DNA from 2 places in the Oceanobacillus sp. CAU 1775 genome. Region 2 is predicted to be linked to the other one. Evidence: a T-box and tRNA genes for the amino acid it is inferred to sense, from the RefSeq annotation. Region 2 holds a T-box; the other holds one or more tRNA genes.
The links. The T-box of region 2 lies ahead of argS (arginine--tRNA ligase). A T-box ahead of a tRNA ligase gene usually reads a tRNA of that ligase, here a tRNA-Arg.
Positions count from the first base shown of each region.

Region 1: it has a tRNA-Arg gene. The T-box ahead of argS (arginine--tRNA ligase) is inferred to sense a tRNA for this amino acid. The anticodon was not compared.

Region 1 is NZ_JBTLRO010000003.1:286,244-296,415, reverse strand. Features, by position in the region: gene ACXYMZ_RS07605 (ABC transporter substrate-binding protein) at 1-1,191, opposite strand, end outside; gene ACXYMZ_RS07600 (ABC transporter ATP-binding protein) at 1,228-2,205, opposite strand; gene ACXYMZ_RS07595 (ABC transporter ATP-binding protein) at 2,180-3,196, opposite strand; gene ACXYMZ_RS07590 (ribonuclease HI family protein) at 3,433-3,834, shown strand; tRNA gene ACXYMZ_RS07585 (tRNA-Arg) at 3,919-3,994, opposite strand; gene clpP (ATP-dependent Clp endopeptidase proteolytic subunit ClpP) at 4,246-4,839, shown strand; gene ACXYMZ_RS07575 (shikimate kinase) at 5,203-5,760, shown strand; gene ACXYMZ_RS07570 (HPr family phosphocarrier protein) at 5,843-6,097, opposite strand; gene whiA (DNA-binding protein WhiA) at 6,458-7,405, opposite strand; gene ACXYMZ_RS07560 (gluconeogenesis factor YvcK family protein) at 7,441-8,400, opposite strand; gene rapZ (RNase adapter RapZ) at 8,402-9,298, opposite strand; gene trxB (thioredoxin-disulfide reductase) at 9,590-10,172, opposite strand, start outside.
Region 2 is NZ_JBTLRO010000001.1:167,903-178,074, forward strand. Features, by position in the region: gene ACXYMZ_RS00840 (hypothetical protein) at 459-890, shown strand; gene ACXYMZ_RS00845 (hypothetical protein) at 953-1,378, shown strand; gene ACXYMZ_RS00850 (hypothetical protein) at 1,436-1,780, shown strand; gene ACXYMZ_RS00855 (hypothetical protein) at 1,782-2,009, shown strand; gene ACXYMZ_RS00860 (ATP-dependent DNA helicase) at 2,129-4,390, opposite strand; gene ACXYMZ_RS00865 (multicopper oxidase family protein) at 4,603-6,063, shown strand; gene ACXYMZ_RS00870 (nucleoside deaminase) at 6,254-6,730, shown strand; T-box leader at 6,846-7,059, shown strand; gene argS (arginine--tRNA ligase) at 7,109-8,797, shown strand; gene ACXYMZ_RS00880 (dicarboxylate/amino acid:cation symporter) at 8,864-10,018, opposite strand; gene glnA (type I glutamate--ammonia ligase) at 10,144-10,172, opposite strand, start outside.

The sequences.
Region 1 (10,172 bases), on a different contig from region 2:
TGCTTCTGCTAGTAACTCTTTAGCTCTTTCAGGATCATATTCGAAAGCTGCTACATCATCGTTATAACCAAGATATCCTGGTGGTAAAGGATTCTTAGCAGTCGTTGCGTAACCAGCATATAAAGCATCAGCAATTGCTTGGTTATCAACTGCATGTTTAAATGCTTGACGCACTTCTACTTGGTCAAATGGCGCTTTTTGTGTGTTGAAACCAACATAACCAAAGTTGTTCTCAGTTCTTGTTAATAATTCAAGTCCATCTTCCGCTTCTACTCCAGCTGCATCGTCTGGATTTAGTCCATCCATAATATCGATTTCACCAGAACGAAGTGCAATTAATCTTGCAGCGTTATCTGGAATAACTTCAAATATTACACGATCAAGCTTTGGTAAACCTTCTTTACGATAGTCCTCAAATTTATCAAGGATAATAGAATCATCTCTGCTCCAGCTTACGAATTTAAACGGACCAGTCCCTACTGGGTTTTCATTAATTGATGGTCCATATTCTTCTAGTGCTGCAGGAGACATCATTGCAAAGTAGCTCATCCCTAGATTCTGTAAGAAGAATCCAAGTGGCTGATTTAAAATAAATTCAACTTCATGATCATTTACAACATTAATTTCATCAATTACATGTCCTGGATCACCTTTGTACCCACCGAACATTGTTCCGTAAAGTACATACACATAGCCATCATCTGCAAATGCGTATTCGTGCTCAGGATCTGCCCATCTTTCAAAGTTAATTTTTACTGCTTCTGCATTAAAGTCTGTTCCATCGTGGAAAGTAACTCCCTCTTCTAGATAGAACGTGTACTTCAATCCGTCATCAGAAACTTCCCAATCATGTGCAAGACCAGGTTGTAATTCAAATGAATCCTTTTCAAAAGTTAATAACCCTTCTAGAACTTGTTGCGTAACTCTTGAAGATTCCCCGTCAGATGTAGCTGATGGGTCAAGACTCTCTGAATCTCCACCTCTAGCAAATACTAGAATCTGGTCTCCAGACGCCGTTTCTTCACCGTCAGTTTCCCCATCATCATCAGTAGTCTCTTCTCCATCATCCGTATCTTCGGTAGTGTCTGTATCCGTGTCTTCTGGATCTGCTCCACCATCGCCGCTACATGCTGCTAAAACTAGTACAAAAGCTAGCATCAAGATAGCTAAAAACGTTAATCGAAATTTCATTTACTTACCCCCTTGTTTTTTTGAAAAATATATATTTTACTGCTTATCACCATATAAATGACAAGCAACAAAATGATTATCATCAACTGGCTGAAATTCTGGTCGAACCTTACTACATATGTCCATTGCTACTGGACAGCGGGTATGAAAAGCACAACCGCTTGGCGGATCTGCAGGACTTGGAACATCTCCCTGTAAAATGATCCTATCCTGAACAACATCTGGATCAGGGTCTGGAACTGCAGATAATAATGCTTGTGTATATGGATGTCTAGGAGATGCATAGAGATCATCCTTATCGGCAAGTTCTACCATTCTTCCTAAGTACATTACGCCAACACGATCACTAATATGCTTTACGACACTTAAATCATGCGCTATAAATACATAGGTTAAATTAAATTCATCTCTTAAATCTTCCATCAAATTAAGTATTTGTGATTGCACGGAAACGTCCAATGCGGATACAGGTTCATCACAAATGATTAGCTTGGGATTATTCGCAAGCGCTCTAGCAATCCCAATACGTTGTCTTTGTCCACCACTAAACTGGTGTGGGTACCTTGTAGCATGATAAGCACTAAGCCCGACAACTTCTAATAGTTCTTGCACTCTTGCTTTTCTTTCAGCGCGCGAACTCATTCCATGAATAAGTAAAGGTTCTCCAATAATTTTCTCAACTGTATGACGTGGGTTTAAAGATGCGTATGGATCTTGAAAAATTATTTGCATATTCCTTCTTAACTTACGCATTTCTTCTGGAGAAATATTAGTAATTTCTTCACCTTCAAACCAAATCTCACCTTCTGTTGGTTCAATCAATCTTAAAATAGCTTTTCCAGTTGTTGATTTCCCACAGCCAGACTCTCCAACAATACCGAGAATTTCACCTTCTCTTACTTCGAAGGAAACATCATCAACCGCTTTCACATCTCCAACTTTTTTTCCTAAAACACCCCCGTGAATAGGGAAGTGCTTCTTTAATCCTTTAACTTCTAGTAGAGGCTGTTGCATTGGCTAATCGCTCCCTTTCCTCTTCGGCATGTAAAAAGCAGCGACTTTCACGACCGTTTTCTAGTTTATATAATTCAGGATTTTCATTAAAACATCTATCAAAAGCGAACTCACAGCGTGGAGCAAATCTACATCCTACCTGCCCAACCTTTGGACGTGCTACCGTTCCTGGAATTGAGTATAATTTTTCATCTCTTCCATGAATTTTGGGTAGTGATTTAATTAGTCCTTGTGTATATGGGTGCTGTGGATCTTTTAAAATTTCACGTTTTGTGCCTTGTTCTACAACTTGTCCAGAGTACATTACAACTACCCTATCGCAAATATCTGCAACAACACCTAAATCATGTGTAATGAGTAGAATACTTGTATCTTCTTCTTTATTTAAGTTCTTCATTAAGTCCAATATCTGCGCTTGAATCGTCACGTCTAATGCTGTCGTTGGCTCATCCGCTATTAAAAGTTCTGGATCACTAGACATAGCCATCGCTATCATTACACGCTGACGCATTCCACCCGATAATTGGTGAGGATATTCATTTACAATAGCTTCTGCTCTTGGAATACCTACCATTTTAAGCATTTCAATCGCTTTTTGAGTTGCAAACTTCTTACTGACCTTTTGGTGAATACGAATTGCTTCTCGCATCTGATTTCCAATTGTAAATAATGGATTTAATGATGTCATTGGCTCTTGGAAAATCATCGAAATTTCATTACCGCGAATTTGTTTCATTTTCTTTTCAGATGCATGTGCTATATCTTGACCTTTAAAATTCACTTCCCCGCCGACGATCCGACCTGGTGGGCTTGGAACTAATTGCATGACTGAAAGTGAAGTAACACTCTTTCCACTCCCAGACTCTCCTACAATTCCGACTACTTCTCCTTTATGAACTTTAAAGCTAACTTTATCCACCGCAGGGATTTCTCCACTATCTGTAAAAAAATGAGTACTTAATTCTTTAAGTTCTAAAATTACTTCTGACATACCATCCCCCCTCGAAGTTGGAGTACTCTGTGTTTATAATATACTGAATATTAATTAATATGGCAAGTCATTTAATATTATATGTCTTGTTTATTTTCCTAATAAAAGAAAAAACAACAAAACAAAGGTTATATAACAGCATTCTTGCTACTTCAAATTTGTTTTAGATTTTTACTTAAAATAACAAATAGCTTATAATATTCTATAAGTATTGTTCATAAGGAGGTTGCTATTGATTGATTGAAGTTTATACAGATGGAGCTTCACGAGGTAACCCTGGGCCTAGTGGCATGGGGATTGCGATAAAAAAGAATAAAGAAATTCATGAGTATAGTTTCTTTCAAGAGAACCTTTCCAACCATGAAGCAGAGTTTCTCGCAGTTATAAAAGCATTAGAAATTTGCAAGAAAAACTTTCCTGAAGAAATACTTTCTTTTCGTACAGATTCTAAAGTAGTTGTTGACACAATTGAGAAGGACCACACAAAAAATCATATCTTTTCTTCCTTTTTAACAGAGATTCGAGAGTTAAAGAAAGATTTTCCTTATTTCTTTATTAAATGGATTCCTGAGAAAGAAAATTACATTGCTGATCGACTGGCAAGAGAAATTATAAGAAAAGAAATATCGCAGAAATGATAAGTAGAATAAAAATTAATAGTTAAAACGCATAAAAAAACAAGTGAAAAGAAATACTTTTCACTTGCTCATCTATTAGTATAACACGCCCAGAGGGATTCGAACCCCCGACAAACCTAGTACCGGAAACTAGTGCTCTATCCAGCTGAGCTATGGGCGCAAAAATGAAACTTCGTTAAAATTCGATTATCCAACGAAAAATTACACAATCCATATTATAACCTTTATCCAAATCTCTTACAAGCTTGAATCTATGGATAAAAAAGCAATTCGGTTTATAAATATTAGAAATGGGAAAGCTTGGATATAGTTCTTTTTTTATTGAACGTTTTTGTTTGACCTTCATTGACCAATGATATATGATAAAATTAGATTTACAAAGAAAATTTGTTTACTAGGAGGAATTTGTTTATGAATTTAGTACCTACAGTTATTGAACAAACAAACCGCGGGGAACGTGCATATGATATTTATTCAAGACTTTTGAAGGACCGTATTATTTTACTAGGAAGCGGGATCGATGATAACGTTGCAAACTCAATTGTTGCACAGCTACTATTCTTAGAAGCTGAAGATCCAGGAAAAGATATCTCTCTTTACATCAACTCACCAGGTGGATCGATTACAGCTGGTATGGCAATCTACGATACGATGAACTTCATTAAATCTGACGTATCAACAATTTGTATTGGAATGGCAGCATCTATGGGAGCTTTCCTACTAGCTGCTGGTGAAAAAGGTAAACGTTTTGCATTACCAAACAGTGAAATTATGATTCACCAGCCATTAGGTGGCACACAAGGTCAAGCAACTGATATTGAAATTCATGCGAAACGTATTATTGAAATTAAAAGACGTATGAATGAAATTTTAGCTGACAAGACTGGACAGCCTATGGAAACAATTGAACGTGATACAGAACGTGATAACTTCATGACTGCACAACGTTCAGTTGAGTACGGTTTGATTGACAAAATTTTAGAACGTAACGAAGAAGCGAAGTAATTTATCAGAATCTAAATGAATAGCTTCATTAAGAACACTTAACGGTTCGGATTATCTCCTATTGATAATCCGAACCGTTTTTACATATAAACAAAGATGGATTATACTATGAAGTAGATATTATTGTAATTATACTGTTTAACTAAAGATTAGCGCTGTTAAAGTTAAATATTGTTGAGAGGATAAACCCGCTTCGGAAATATACGCACGCTTGGCGGGCGGCTGGTGAGCTTCCTCCCGCTGGAGTCTCCGTATATTTCTGAAGCTCATTTTAGTCTTCTCATTCTTCAATTAGAAAAACTCAATAATAAACTTTAGAATATCTAAAAAATATAAATATATTAGTAGGAAGAGGATTGTTGTATGGTTTTTAATCAGGTTGCACTTAGACAGAAAAATATAGTTTTAATTGGCTTTATGGGGGTAGGTAAAACGACGATTGGGAAATCCATCGCAAGGAAACTTTACCGGGATTTCATTGATATTGATCAGGAAATTGAAAAAGAATTTCAAATGCCAACGACACAAATTTTTCAAGAGTACGGAGAAGCTACTTTTAGAGAAAAAGAAAAAGAAATGATTACAGAATTTTGTAACCAACGATTAAAAGTAATTTCTTTGGGTGGCGGAGCTTTTTTACAGAAAGAAATTAGAGAACTGTGTCTCTCCAAGAGTATTGTATTTTATCTTGATTTATCATGGGATTCTTGGAAAGAAAGAGCAAATATTTTAATCGAAAGTCGTCCAGTTCTTAAAGGGAAAAACGATGAAGAAATGAAAGAGTTGTATTATAAGAGACAACCAATATATGAAGAACATCACTCAAAAGTAGTAACAGATAATATTGACATTGAAGAGGTTTCAGACTTTGTGGTAGACTCACTAAAAACGGCATGGGATATTTATGAACCTAATCAATAATAAATGCTTTTAAAAAGCACAATAAAATAAGCGCATCCCCTAACATTTAACGGGATTGCGCTTGTTTTCATATAACCTTCAATTATCCTTTTGTTACGAAGGAGACTAAATGGTTCATTGCTATTTCTTCATCAGGCCCATCTGCTATGATTTTAATTTCTTCACCATTAGCAATCGCTAAACTCATTAAGCCCATAATACTCTTGGCATTCACTTTTTTACCATCTTTTTCTAAAAATAAATGCGAAGAATATCGATTTGCTTCTTGCACAAATTGTGCAGCAGGACGTGCCTGTAATCCTGTTTCTAACTCTATCTTTACTGTATTCTCAACCAACTCCACTCATCCTCCCTGAGTTATAGAAAACGCTAACATTATTCAGTATTCAAAAAAGCAGTCCAAACTGCTTTTTCAGTTTATCTTATTGCGTTACATAAATTTTAATTACTAATTATTTGTATTATAGCATGAAATAAAAATTATGAGAACGATAAAACAAAATTATTACATTTTGTACTTAATTTTGTATATTTTTTCCAAATTGAAATATTATCATTTGCCATTTTCTCATATTAGTAAGTTGCTATTACTAACGCCTAATAACAATTCGCTTTCCCAAAACTTAAACGGAAAGCGAGTTGCGTGTAGACTGGGTATAAAAATGCGAGGTTACAAAAAGTGGACTTTTATCATCTTCTATTTCGTAATTAATTCCCCTTGTCTAATTTTATCTGCATATTCATCAATTTTTTTCAATCGATGATTAACACCAGATTTAGAAATCTTGCCATTGCTTACTAATTCACCAAGTTCTTTCAAAGAAACATCCTCATGCTCCATTCGCAAAAGTGCGATTTCTTGAAGCTTTTCAGGAAGCTGCTCGAGTCCTACCGTACGTTCAATTAACTTTATGTTTTCAATCTGGCGAAACGCTGCACCAATTGTTTTATTCAGATTGGCTGTTTCACAATTCACGAGACGATTTACAGAATTCCGCATGTCACGAACAATACGAACATCCTCAAATCTAAATAAAGCGTTATGCGCACCAATTAAACTTAGAAACTCTGTGATTTTTTCAGCTTCTTTTATATAAACGATAAAACCATGCTTTCTTTCTAAAGTTCGGGATCTTAAGCCAAATGTATTTAATAATTCACTCAAAGAGTTATTATGCTCCTCGTGAAAATTATAGATTTCAAGATGATAAGATGATGTTTCTGGATTATTAATGGAACCACCAGCTAGAAAAGCACCTCGTAGGTATGCTCTCTTTGTATCGGTATTATTAATTATTTCTGGTGAAATTGCTTGTATTGTTTGATGAGGATCTTCCATTATTTTTAATTCTTTTAGGAAGGAAATTGCATCATCTTTCATACGCACAATGTAAATATTATTCTTTTTAAGCTTCATTTTTCTTCGTACTAATATTTCAATCGTTTGGGTAAAATTTGCTTTTATTAAGGTATAGATTCTTCTTGCAATTGCTGCATTTTCGGTTTGAACATCGAGTGTGTAATGGTGTCTTGAAAAGGAAACTACGCCATTCATTCGAATCAATGCGGACAACTCAGCAATTTGTTCTTCTTTTTCTGTTTCCATACCAGTTAATTCTTTCTTAATTTCAGAAGCAAACGACATTAGCTTCACCTCCCTATTATCTCATTCTCAAGCGTTTATTTTTGTAAAAGAGAATACAGTAGTTTTGCTATCTTTTCTGTATCGTGTCTTACAGTATGATGAGGTTTTTTTATGATATCTCCCTCAATGATTTCTAATCCTAAGGAGAGTAATCGTTCAATGTCATAAACTACTGGTTCAGCATTCTCTTCAGCATATTTTTGTCTGATGGTCTGTTGAATGGGCTCGTTATGTACAACAATTGATTGTAAAATACCGCTACCGATGTGTCGGTTAATTGCTTCCACATGATCAGAAGCAGTGTATCCCGTAGTTTCCCCGTATTGTGTCATTAAATTACAGACATATACTATTTTAGCATTTGTTATTTCTAACGCCTCTTGTACACTAGGTACAATCAAATTCGGCATAATACTCGTATATAAACTTCCAGGGGCAATGACGATTAAATCTGCATCAACAATCGCCTGCACTGCATTTACGAACGGCTTTGCTGGTTGTGGGCTTAAATAAACTTCATCAATCCTCTTGTTTGACAGGGGAATATTTGACTCTCCTGAAACAATTGTCCCGTCTTCCATTCTTGCATGAAGCGATAAGTTTTCTGTGGAAATTGGGTAGATTTTTCCCTTAACATTTAGTACACGAGAAATTTCTTTTATCCCATCGTAGAATCCACCAGTTACCGATGTCATAGCTGCTAGTAATAAATTGCCTAAAGAATGGCCAGTTAGTCCGTTTCCACCGTCAAAGCGATGTTGAAATAATTTAATTAACATTGGTTCTGCATCGGAAAGTGCTGCAATGACGTTTCGAATATCTCCTGGAGCTGGGATTTCAAATTCCGTTCTTAGTCTCCCAGTACTCCCACCATCATCAGCAACTGTAACAATAGCAACTAGGTCAATTGGGTAGTTTTTTAATCCACGGAGAAGTACTGGCATGCCAGTTCCCCCGCCAACAACGACAACCTTCTGTTTCTTTTTGTCGTTCATATTAACTTCCCTTTCTCTTGTCAATATCGCGGTGACTGACATGCGTGATGTAATTTGGCGATAATAGTGTAGAGAAGTGTTCTGCAAGTGCTACAGAACGATGTTGACCGCCAGTACAACCAATTGCAATTACCAGCTGTGACTTTCCTTCTTTCTTATATTGTGGCAGTGTAAATACTAAAAGATCCAATATTTTTTCCACAAATTTTTGTGTATCTGACCACTTAAAAATATACGTACTTACTTCTGGATTTAATCCTGTTAAGGGCTGTAGATGACCGACATAATGTGGGTTTGGTAAGAAGCGTACATCAAAAACAAGATCTGCATCAATTGGCAGTCCATATTTAAATCCAAATGAAACCATATTTATTGAAAAGATTTCTTGATCTTCCTGAGCATATTTTTTTAAAATTTTATCTCGTAACTCACGTGGTTTTAAATCAGTTGTATCAATAATTCGTTGCGCTCTACCTCTAAGTTCATCAAGAATTTCACGCTCTTGACTAATACCTTTAAGTGGCGATCCGCCTACTGCTAATGGGTGAGAACGTCTCGTCTCTTTGTAACGACTTACTAATGCTGTATCTTTTGCATCTAAGAATAATATATGTTCTTTTAACCAATTTTCTTCATTAAGTTTATCAAGTGCTTCAAATAAACTATCAAAAAATTCACGGCCTCGCAAATCCATTACAAGTGCGACTTTGGTTACGTTATTTGTTGAATCCTTCATTAGTTCTAAAAACTTCGGTAATAAAGTAGGAGGTAAATTATCTACGCAATAATAGCCTAAATCTTCAAAGCTTTGTACGGCAACCGTTTTACCTGCACCAGACATTCCCGTAATAATAACCAATCTTGTTTCCGATTCTTGCGTTTTATCTATCTCTGTCATAATTATCGCTCCCCTTATAAGGATTCATTTTTTGTATATAGCTTTTCGTAATGTAAGTTTTAAAATGCTTTCTCTTTAAGTATACTATGAATCATTCGCTAACGACAATCATCCAATTTTATGAAGCATTTTTGCTCAAAAAAAATGCACAGGTCATAGCAACCTGTGCGAAAAACTAATTTATCTATTAAAAGGGGGTCAATTAGTTATATATAGTGTACCCCAACTTTGTTTCGAATCCATTACAGTAGGGTTAAAAAGTAATGACTTTTTCGTAAATTTCCACTTTTATTAAACATTCTTCGCAGTTTTAGGTAATTTCTCTATATAACCGATCGCTTCTTCAGCAGCAATACTACCATCGCCAGTTGCTGTTACGATCTGTCTTAGCTTTTTCGCTCGAATGTCACCAGCTGCAAAGATGCCAGGAATCTTTGTTGCCATGTTTTCGTCTGTCTCAATATATCCTTCACCATTTGTAATTCCTAATGATGTGAAAGGCTCACTCAATGGATCCATTCCGATATATGGGAAGACTCCATCTGTTTGTAATTCTGTTTCTTCGCCTGTTTTCGTGTTCTTTAATGTTACACTACTTACTTTTCCTTCTGGTCCGTTAATTGCAGTAACGGTTGTATCCCAGATGAAATCCATTTTCTCATTCGCAAATGCACGATCTTGTAAGATTTTCTGAGCACGTAGCTCATCACGTCGGTGAATGACGGTAACTTTATCAGCAAAACGCGTTAAATATCCGCCCTCTTCTACTGCAGAGTCTCCCCCACCAACTACAACAAGGTTTCTTTGTTTAAAGAATGCACCATCACAAACTGCACAATAAGAAACTCCACGTCCAGCTAATTCTTCTTCTCCA
Region 2 (10,172 bases):
AGAATGTGAAGAAATGTACTTACGCTATAGGGGCAGTTTAGTGCAATAAGATATTTCTTTAATAGAAAGCAGGAATATGGTAAATAATGTCGAAATGGTAATATACAACAATAACAAACGGGTGCGAATCTTCAACAAGGGGTGAATTTGTATGGAAATAATTTTTATGTTTATAGCAGGATTCATTGTTTTTATTATAGCTATAATATAGATTATTAAAGGAGTAACGCATAGAATAAAAAGTCCAACTGATGACTTAAAAGGAGAAGTTTCAAATCTTAAAAAGAGGATCAATGAGCTTGAGAATGAAAAGAAAAGTTAATTACTCTGTTCAGGTAACGGGTGCAATACTTGAAAAATGAAAAACACTACTTTTGTTAAATTTATACCACAGGACAGAATTGTTTATTAATGATAAATAAATAACAGTAAAATAATTATAGAGAGGGGGTTCTCTAATGAAACGCTTAATTTTTTTACTCCTATTTATGTTGTTAATAAGTGCCTGTTCAAACAACGAAGATATAACCGAACATAGCTATCAATTTGTTGGAGAGGGAGAGTACTGGAGGGCAGAGCTAGAATACGAAGCCACAGAAAAAAGGGAACAAGAGGCGTATTCAAGTAAAGATCAATATAACTTTACGTTAATTTACAAAGGAGATTTAGATGAAATAGCTTCAATGGAACATTTAAATTATGAATATAAACTTGGGTCAACTGGTGGTGGAAGCTCGTCGATGACCTTTGATGAACCTGTCACTACTAAAGAGTTTAAATCATTAGGTGGTAGTGAAGGCGGCTTAATTATGACGGAAGATACGGTGGTCAGTGTAAAAGTTAAATGGGATGATAATGAGGAGTCTTTTGAACTGGTAGTAAAAGAGTGATTGGTTACTTCTTCAACGATTGGGTGCTTTTCTCACAAAGTTAAAAGTCGGAGGAAACATGAATGGAAATATTAAAAGAGAGAGTTTTACAAGCTTTAAGTTTAACAGATGAATTTTATAATCATATAAATGAAGATTGTTTAGGATTAAGAATTTTAGATGTACCTTCAAATACAATTGGAGAACAGGCTTACTGTATTATTGGGGCAAGAGAAAGCTATTTAAAAGCTTTAAAATTTGGTCAATGGGAAGGGTTTAATTGTAGTCTAGCTGAGACAAATGATAAAACTCTAATAAGTAACAAATTGAAAGAAACGCATAGAAATATAGAGAGCTTTTTGCAAGCTAATGATAGAACTAAAATAAACAATAATTTACTAATTGATTTATTAGAACATGAGGTACAACATCACGGGCAGCTAATTCGCTATGCTTATGCTAATAAAATTCAATTTCCGAAAAGCTGGAGTGTTCGTTATAACGTTTAGTTTACTTCTGTAATCATCTGGGCCGCTCTTTCCCATAAATGGAGATGACTAACTAATATGAAAAACAAATTCGCAAAGATTTTCTTAATAATAATATTATCAGCAGGAGTTTTGTTTATACTCGTGGAATTACTAAAAGAAGAGACATTTACAATTACTGAAAAGGATACAGACACATTTATTTGGATTGAAAGTAACAAATTATTAAATTCAACTTACAAACGAGCATCACTAAATTTAGAAGATGCCGTGATAACAAATGCAGATGGTGAGGAAATAGATTATAGAGAGTTGGTAATAGGTAGTGAAATCACAGCTGTTTTTAAACCCATCATACTATTTACAGACCCTCCAGGTTTAAGCGCAAGGGAGGTGAAATTACTAATCGAAGGGGGGATTTAAAATGAATAGTTTAAAGGTTTACAAAAAATTCGAGTTAACAGTGGCCATTATTTACGTATTGATTCTAATTCTAGCATCCAGTTTTATGATGAATTTAAGTTCTGTTTTGTTTAAAATAGTTGGTTTTATTGTTTTAGCTATTTTTTCATTTTGGGTTGGGCATTTTCTTAGGAAAAAGAAAAAAGAAGCTAAGGAAGCGGAACAAAATAATCATCAATTAAAAGTTTGATAAATAATGTTTTCGCTTACCTTAGCAATATAGTTTTATTTCTTACTGATGTATCAAGCAGATTTCTTCTGGGTGAAAAGTGATGGATTAATTTTGAACCAAACCTATTCATAAAAATCTTACAGCCCAACCCGATAATGCTGCCATTCATAAGGCAACAAGGCTTGATATTTCTGTTGTAAAAATCGATCATCCACTAAAGCAATGACACCAGTATCAGAGTCAGTACGTATCAGTCTCCCGCCTGCTTGCAGCACTTTATTCATCCCCGGGTATACATAAGCATAATCAAAGCCATTTTTACCAACTGATTGGAAGTAATTCTTTATAATATCCCTTTCGAAACCAATCTGTGGCATGCCAACTCCAACTACAATGACACCTTGTAGTCTGTCACCTTTTAGATCCACACCTTCAGAGAAAATTCCACCGAGTACGGCAAAACCAACCAATCGGCTCGTACGCTCAGTACTAAACGCTGCCAAAAATTCTTCCCTTTCCATTTCAGACATCCCAACATCCTGAATAATCGTTGACTCGTCAGGATAATGCTCGATAAATTGTTCATACGCATTTCTCATGTATTGATAGGACGGGAAGAAGACAAGGAAGTTTCCGTGCTTTTTATCGATTACATTTTTAAAAAAATCTACCATAGGCTCTATTGTCTGATCTCTGTCTCTGTACCTTGTGGAAAGTGGTTGAATGATTACTTCTGTATTTTCTCTCGCAAAAGGGGAGGGGATGGAAACGACATAATCATCTGGCTGCCCACCTAGTAAATCCATATAATAACCTGCAGGACTTAAAGTGGCAGAAAAGAATACTCTGCCTTTGAAGCCTTTTCCCATTTTTAGGATCTGTTCGGATGGATCTAGGCAAAATAACTTCATTCTCACTTCACTCTTCTGCACTTCCACATAACTAATAAATTGGTCATTGTATAGTTCAGCTATGTTCACAAAAGCTTTCGCAGCAAAATACGTTTCCAGTAATAATTCGTGCTCTTGCTGCACAAGCAGAGTTTCGGCCTCGATAATGAATGCATCGAGTAGCTCCACTAGCTCTTTATCCAGGTCTTTTCGCAAATAGTCCTCGGATTTCTTTACTTGCAATAAGTGGTCATTGATTGCCTTCGCAGCTTTAGCCAGTGAACTCCCTTTAAATTCCCGACTTAATTGTAGAAAATTAGATTTATAAATTTCGGCTGAATACATTTCTCTCGCGCGGTCCACTAAGTTATGTGCTTCATCTACGAGGATGGCCGTTTGCTTTTTCTGATCTTCCATCAAACGTTTTAGTGAGACTCTCGGATCAAATATATAATTATAATCACAAATGATTGCATCAACTGCGTACGCCAATTCAATAGAAAACTCAAAAGGACAAACCGTGTGCTTTCTAGCGTACTGGTCAATCATTCCCCGATCTATCAGCCTCTCATTCTCTAAAATATCAATAATAGCTCCGTTAATCCGATCATAAAAGCCATTTGCAAAAGGACAATCCTTGCTTGTACAAATCGGTTTTTCTTGAAAACAAATTTTATCTTTAGCGGTAATTGTTAAGACATGAATATCTAGCCCTTGATCAATTAGTAAACGAAATGCTTCTTCTGCTGCTGTTCTAGTAATTGTCTTCGCAGTCAAATAGAACATCTTCTCTAATTTGCCCTCGCCAATTGCTTTAACAGCGGGGAAAATTGTAGAAATGGTTTTACCAATCCCAGTAGATGCACTTGCAAACAATGTTTTCTTGTCGACGATAGTTTTATATACGGAGCCTGCTAGTTTTCGCTGGCCTTCACGGTAGGTTTCAAATGGGAACTTAAGTATCTTGCTCGTTTCATTCCGCCTGTTCTTATGATTGATTCTCACTCTTAAAAACGTTGCATATTCTTCAATTACACGATTAACGAAGGTCTCCATTTCTTCATAAGTCATCAGTCGCTGAAATTTTTTCTGTTCGAGCGTCTTTACTTGAACATAGGTAAGTTGGATCGTAACCTCAGATAAATCATGGTCCCCAGCATAAATGTAGCCATAAAAAATAGCCTGTGCCCAGTGTACAGGATAGGAATCTTCCTGAATGTCGTCCAATTCGAGGGCAGTGGATTTTATCTCATCAATGGTTATGGCATCTTCGTTATAAAGTAATCCATCGCAACGTCCATCCACACGAACAACGAAATCATCATAAGGAATTTCTGTTACCAGAAAAACTTCTTTCTCATCCTTTTCCTTATAACTTTTTTGGATGATTTGATGGATGCGAGTTCCTTCCGTCATCGATGAAGCAGTGCGAAATCCAGACTCAATGCTCCCACTACGATACACATATTCAACTAAATTTCTAACCGAGACCTTCACTACATTTGTCATTTCATCACCTAATATTATATAGTCCCCTAAGTTTATCAGAGTTTTGATTCATGCGACATGGGGACGGTTCTCATGTCGCAATAAATGCAACAAGAGAACCGTCCCCATGTTTCATAAAATTGTTAAATCATCATCTACCTACTCAACGTGAAAATAGGTTAAAATAGAAGAGTTAGTGAAACCTAGATTACAGAGAGGAAGTTTAATATAGATTGAAAATACAACATAAATTTACAGTCATTGTTTTATTCATATTCTTTTTAGTTGGTTGTAGTAATAACGACCTTGTCACGAATGTTGGGGAATTGGAATTTAAGAATCCTTTGAAAATACCGGAGCTTGCGGAACCTACCATAGAAGCTGACGGTACAAAACATTTTGACCTAACAATGGCACAAGGACAGACAGAATTTTTCTCCGGGGTGATGACAGACACTGCGGGAATCAATGGAACTTATCTTGGTCCAACCGTTCGTGTGGAACGTGGAGATAAAGTTTCTTTTGATGTGAATAACGATCTAGGTGAACCGTCAACGTTACATTGGCATGGCATGATGCTACCTCCAGAAATGGATGGTGGGGGACATCAAATAATTGAAGATGGTGAAACATGGTCACCGCATTGGACGATTGACCAGCCAGCAGCTACGAACTGGTACCACCCACATCTACACGGGAACACTGGGCCACATGTTTACTGGGGACTATCTGGATTATTTCTCATTGAAGATGAGGATTCGGATAAATTACCTCATGAATATGGAGTGGACGATATTCCATTAATTGTACAGGATAAAGATTTTACAGAAGACGGACAAATGACGATGGAATATGAAGGTGTTCATGGTGTTATGGGGGATGAAATATTAATTAACGGTACCCATGATCCATATTTTGAAGTCACTACACAAAAAGTTCGTTTCCGTGTGTTGAATGGGTCGAACACAAGGGCATATAATTTTGGTTTTACGGATGATAGACTATTCGATATTGTCGGGAATGATGTAGGTCTTTTAAATGAACCGATTACGTTAGACCGAGTAATGCTAAGTCCTGGAGAGCGTGCAGAAATTGTTGTTCATTTTGAACCTGGCGAGGAAGTTATTTTCCGTAGTTTTAACGGGAATGTTGGAATTGGTAGTGGGGAATTTGATTTGGTAAAAATGGTCGCAGCACCTGAATTAGAAGAGTCAGAAGCTTTGCCTCGCGAGATTTCTAGTGTGCCACCGATTGAAGAACCAGAGAACCCTACGATAAGACATTTCACTTTAACTGGTGACAATGATATCAATGGTAAGAAAATGGATATGAGTCGTATTGATGAAGTTGTCGGCGCAGGTACAACAGAAGTTTGGGAAATTAATAATATGGGCCCAGAGCATAACTTCCACGTCCATACGGCAGCCTTCCGCGTGGTAGAGGTAAACGGAGATCCACCAAATGAATATGAAAGCGGTAGGAAGGATACTGTTTTTGTGCCATCAGGTGCGAGTGTAAAAATTGTAATTGAGTTTGCCGATTATCAGGATTTGCATAATCCACTAATGTACCATTGTCATATATTATTGCATGAAGACTCCGGCATGATGGGGCAGTTCTTACTTGTTGAACCCGGAACAGAAGATGAAGTTCCGCTTGAATTAGAAGGAGACTTCGAAGACCACGCACATTAATATAAATGCAACATGGGGACGGTTCTCCTGTCGCACTCAGTGCAACAAGAGAACCGTCCTCATGTCTCATTAAACCCAACTTACATATGTGTAGGTTGGGTTTTTTGGCGCTTCAAAATTTTGAAAAATAAGAGGTAGAATAGTATGCTTGTAGATAATATATTCAATAAATCTAGAGGGAGATGGCAGAATGATTACAGAAATTGATCGCAAGCATTTAGAACGTTGCATAGAACTAGCGAGAACAGCTCTAGAAAAAGGTGATGAGCCATTCGGATCTGTACTTGTTTCTGTAGACGGCGAAGTTCTAGCTGAAGACCATAATCATGTTGCAGGTGGTGACCACACCCAGCACCCAGAATTTGCTTTGGCCCGGTGGGCAGCTGAGAATATGACGCCAGAAGAACGAAGCTTGGCAACAGTTTATACTTCAGGAGAACATTGTCCGATGTGTGCCGCAGCTCATGGATGGGTTGGTTTAGGTAGAATTGTATATGCAAGTTCATCAGAGCAGCTGGTTGAGTGGTTAACAGAGTTGGGAGTCGGACCCTCACGTGTTCGAAACTTACCAATAGAAGAAGTCGTTCGAGACGTAGTTGTGAATGGCCCAGTTGAAGACTTAGCAGAGAAAGTTCGTGAACTGCAAGTAGCGTTTCACTCGAAATAATGCAACATGGGGACGGTTCTCCTGTTGCATTCAGTGCAACAAGAGAACCGTCCCCATGTCTCACTTTGCTCTTGCTTTTTTTGGAAATAGTCTTATAATAAACTAAATTATATTTTTAACGTCGATGACAAAGAGAGTAACTATTTGTGGATATGAAGCGAATCAGGGATGGTGGGAGCCTGATGATGAAGCGAGTAGTGAACCGCACTTTGTAGATACTTACCTGAACATTAGTAGGGTTGGTCGGGGATGAGCCTCGTTATCAAATAGAGTGGTTTCTATGAACAAATTGAGTGGTACCGCGGGAAAATAAAACTCCCGTCTCTTTTCTTATGAAAAAGAGGCGGGAGTTTTTTAATTTTATAGGAGGAAACGAGCATGAATATGAAAAAGGAATTTGCAAAAGTTTTACATGACGAATTAAAAGACGAGTTAGATTTAGAAAAAATCTCAAGCATGATTGAGAAACCAAAATACAATAATATGGGAGACTTAGCTTTTCCTTGTTTTGAATTGGCCAAAGTTTTCCGAAAATCTCCAAATATTATTGCAACTGAACTTGCTGAAAAGCTTAAATTACCAACGATCATTCAAAAGATAGAAGTTGTTAATGGGTATATTAATGCTTATTTCAATCAAGAGGAAGTTTCCGCTACTGTCATAGATGAAGTGCTCAAGAAAAAAGCAGCCTTCGGAAACATAGAAATTGGAAATCAAGAAACCATCACCATTGACTTCTCCTCCCCAAATATTGCGAAGCCTTTTTCGATGGGACATTTGCGCTCAACAGTGATTGGAAATTCTTTAGCTTTAATTGCTGAAAAAAGTGGCTATCAAGTTGTACGAATCAATCATTTGGGTGACTGGGGAACGCAATTTGGTAAGTTAATTGTTGCTTATAAAAAATGGGGAGATGAGCAACTTGTTAAAGAAAATCCGATTAAAGAGTTATTGAAATTATATGTGCGTTTTCATGAGGAAGCAGAATCCGATGAAAATTTAAATGATGAAGGAAGATTATGGTTTAAGCGTTTAGAGGATGGTGATGAGTCAGCTTTAGAATTGTGGAAATGGTTTAGAGAGGAATCATTAAAGGAATTCTCGAAGATATATGATTTATTAGGCGTGCAATTTGATTCAACGCATGGGGAAGCTTTTTATAATGATAAAATGGATGCTGTAGTAAAATTACTTGAAGATAAGCAGCTAATAAATGACTCTGACGGTGCAAAAGTAGTCGAAATGCCAAATGACTTACCACCTTGCTTAATCAAGAAAAGAGATGGCACAACATTATATGCGACACGTGACTTGGCTGCGGCAATTTATCGACAGCATACGTATAATTTTAAAAAATCATTATATGTAGTCGGCAATGAACAAGCCTTACACTTTAAGCAGATTTTTACAGTGCTAGAGAAAATGGGCTTTGACTGGCATGAAGGACTTGAGCATGTACCATTTGGAATGATGCTCAAAGACGGAAAGAAAATGTCCACAAGAAAAGGGAAGGTCGTATTATTAGAGGATGTATTGAAAGACGCTATTCAGCTGGCAAACCAAAATATTATGGATAAAAATCCAACTCTGGCATCAAGAGAATCCGTTGCCCATCAAGTCGGAACAGGCGCAGTAATTTTTCATGATTTGAAAAACTTCCGTCTCAACGATGTGGAATTTTCTCTAGAAGAAATGCTCAAATTTGAGGGGGAAACAGGGCCTTACGTCCAATATACACATGCCCGTGCAAGCTCTATTTTAAGAAAAGGAAATTATGTGGAACAGAGTGAATCAGCGAAAATTACTGATGAAGCAGCATGGCCAATCGTGAAAAATCTACTCGATTTCCCAGAAACAGTAGGGCGAGCTCATAAAGGAAATGATCCATCTCAAATCGCCAAATATGTACTCGAATTAGCGAAAACATTTAATAAATACTACGGCTCCGTCCGTATTTTAGATGACGAAGAACATAAACAAGCAAGACTATCCCTCGTCCACGCAACTCAAATAGTCCTAAAAGAAAGCCTAAGACTATTAGGAATCCAAGCACCAGAAGAAATGTAGAATGAAACATGGGGACGGTTCTCGTGTCGCACTCAGTGCAACATTAGAACCGTCCCCATGTCTCATTTAAGCAGATTTATTTTTATTTGCTATTTTATCTACCATCATTGCAATGGCACCATCGCCTGTTACGTTAGCTGCGGTACCGAAGCTATCTTGTGCCATATATAATGCAATCATTAGGCCGAGAGCTGTTTCGTCAAATCCAAGCATTGTACCTAAAAGTCCTAAGGCAGCTATTACAGCACCACCCGGTACGCCTGGAGCAGCGATCATAATAATACCAAGCATAAGGATGAATGGCATCATCAACCCAAATGTCGGTAGTTCCATATTATTCGCTAAAGCCATGACTGCTACAGAACAAGTTACTAGAGTAATAGTACTCCCAGATAAGTGAATGGTAGCTGATAATGGAACTGCTGCATCAGCAACTGCATCACTTACTTTATTGTTTTTGGTAGAACGAACGGTAACTGGGATTGTGGCTGCACTCGACATTGTTCCTAAACCAGTAAAGTAGGCAGGGAGCATCGTTTTAAGTGAGGAAAATGGACTTTTTCCAGTATATGTACCTGCGATTACGTAGAGAATAATCAGCCAGACCCAATGCATAGCAACAGCCAATACAAGGACAAGACCAAAGGCTTGCAATGTGTCGACAACCGCACCATCAGCAGCGATCTCTGCAAAAATGCTTCCAATATAAAATGGTAAAATTGGAATGATAACTTTCCAAATCATCTTCTCAATGATTTCCTTACCTTCATCAAAAAAACCTTTAATCGTCGGGCTAGGGAGTTGAGTAATTCCAATTCCAAGTACGAATGCCAAGACAAGCGCAGTCATCACACCCATAATTGGATCAATTTCTACAGTAAAGAAAGCCTCAAATCCGACAGTTTCTTGAGCAGATGCCCCTCCATTACTTAAGATTGAAGGAAGGACTAAAAGAGCAACAATAAATGCTAAAGTTCCAGCGATAATTGTTGATGCATAAGCAATCCCCGCAGTATAACCCAGCATTTTCCCTGATTCCTTACCAAAACTAGCAATCCCACTAACAACGAAAAAGACAATAATTAATGGTATTGCAAAGTTAAGAAATTGTCCAAAAATATCTTTAAAAGTAACAATTCCTCGAAGTAGAAACTCGGGAGCAATTAAACCAATAATAATACCAATAATAATACCAAGTAATAACTTAACAATTAATCTCATTCTTTCACTCCTTTTCTATAAGTTAGATACAATAATAGCATTTTCCGATTATTTAGCAAGAGTGAAACATGGGGACGGTTCTCCTGTTGCACTCACTGCAACAAGAGAACCGTCCCCATGTCTCATTAATACTGCTTCATATATTGCTCGCGCT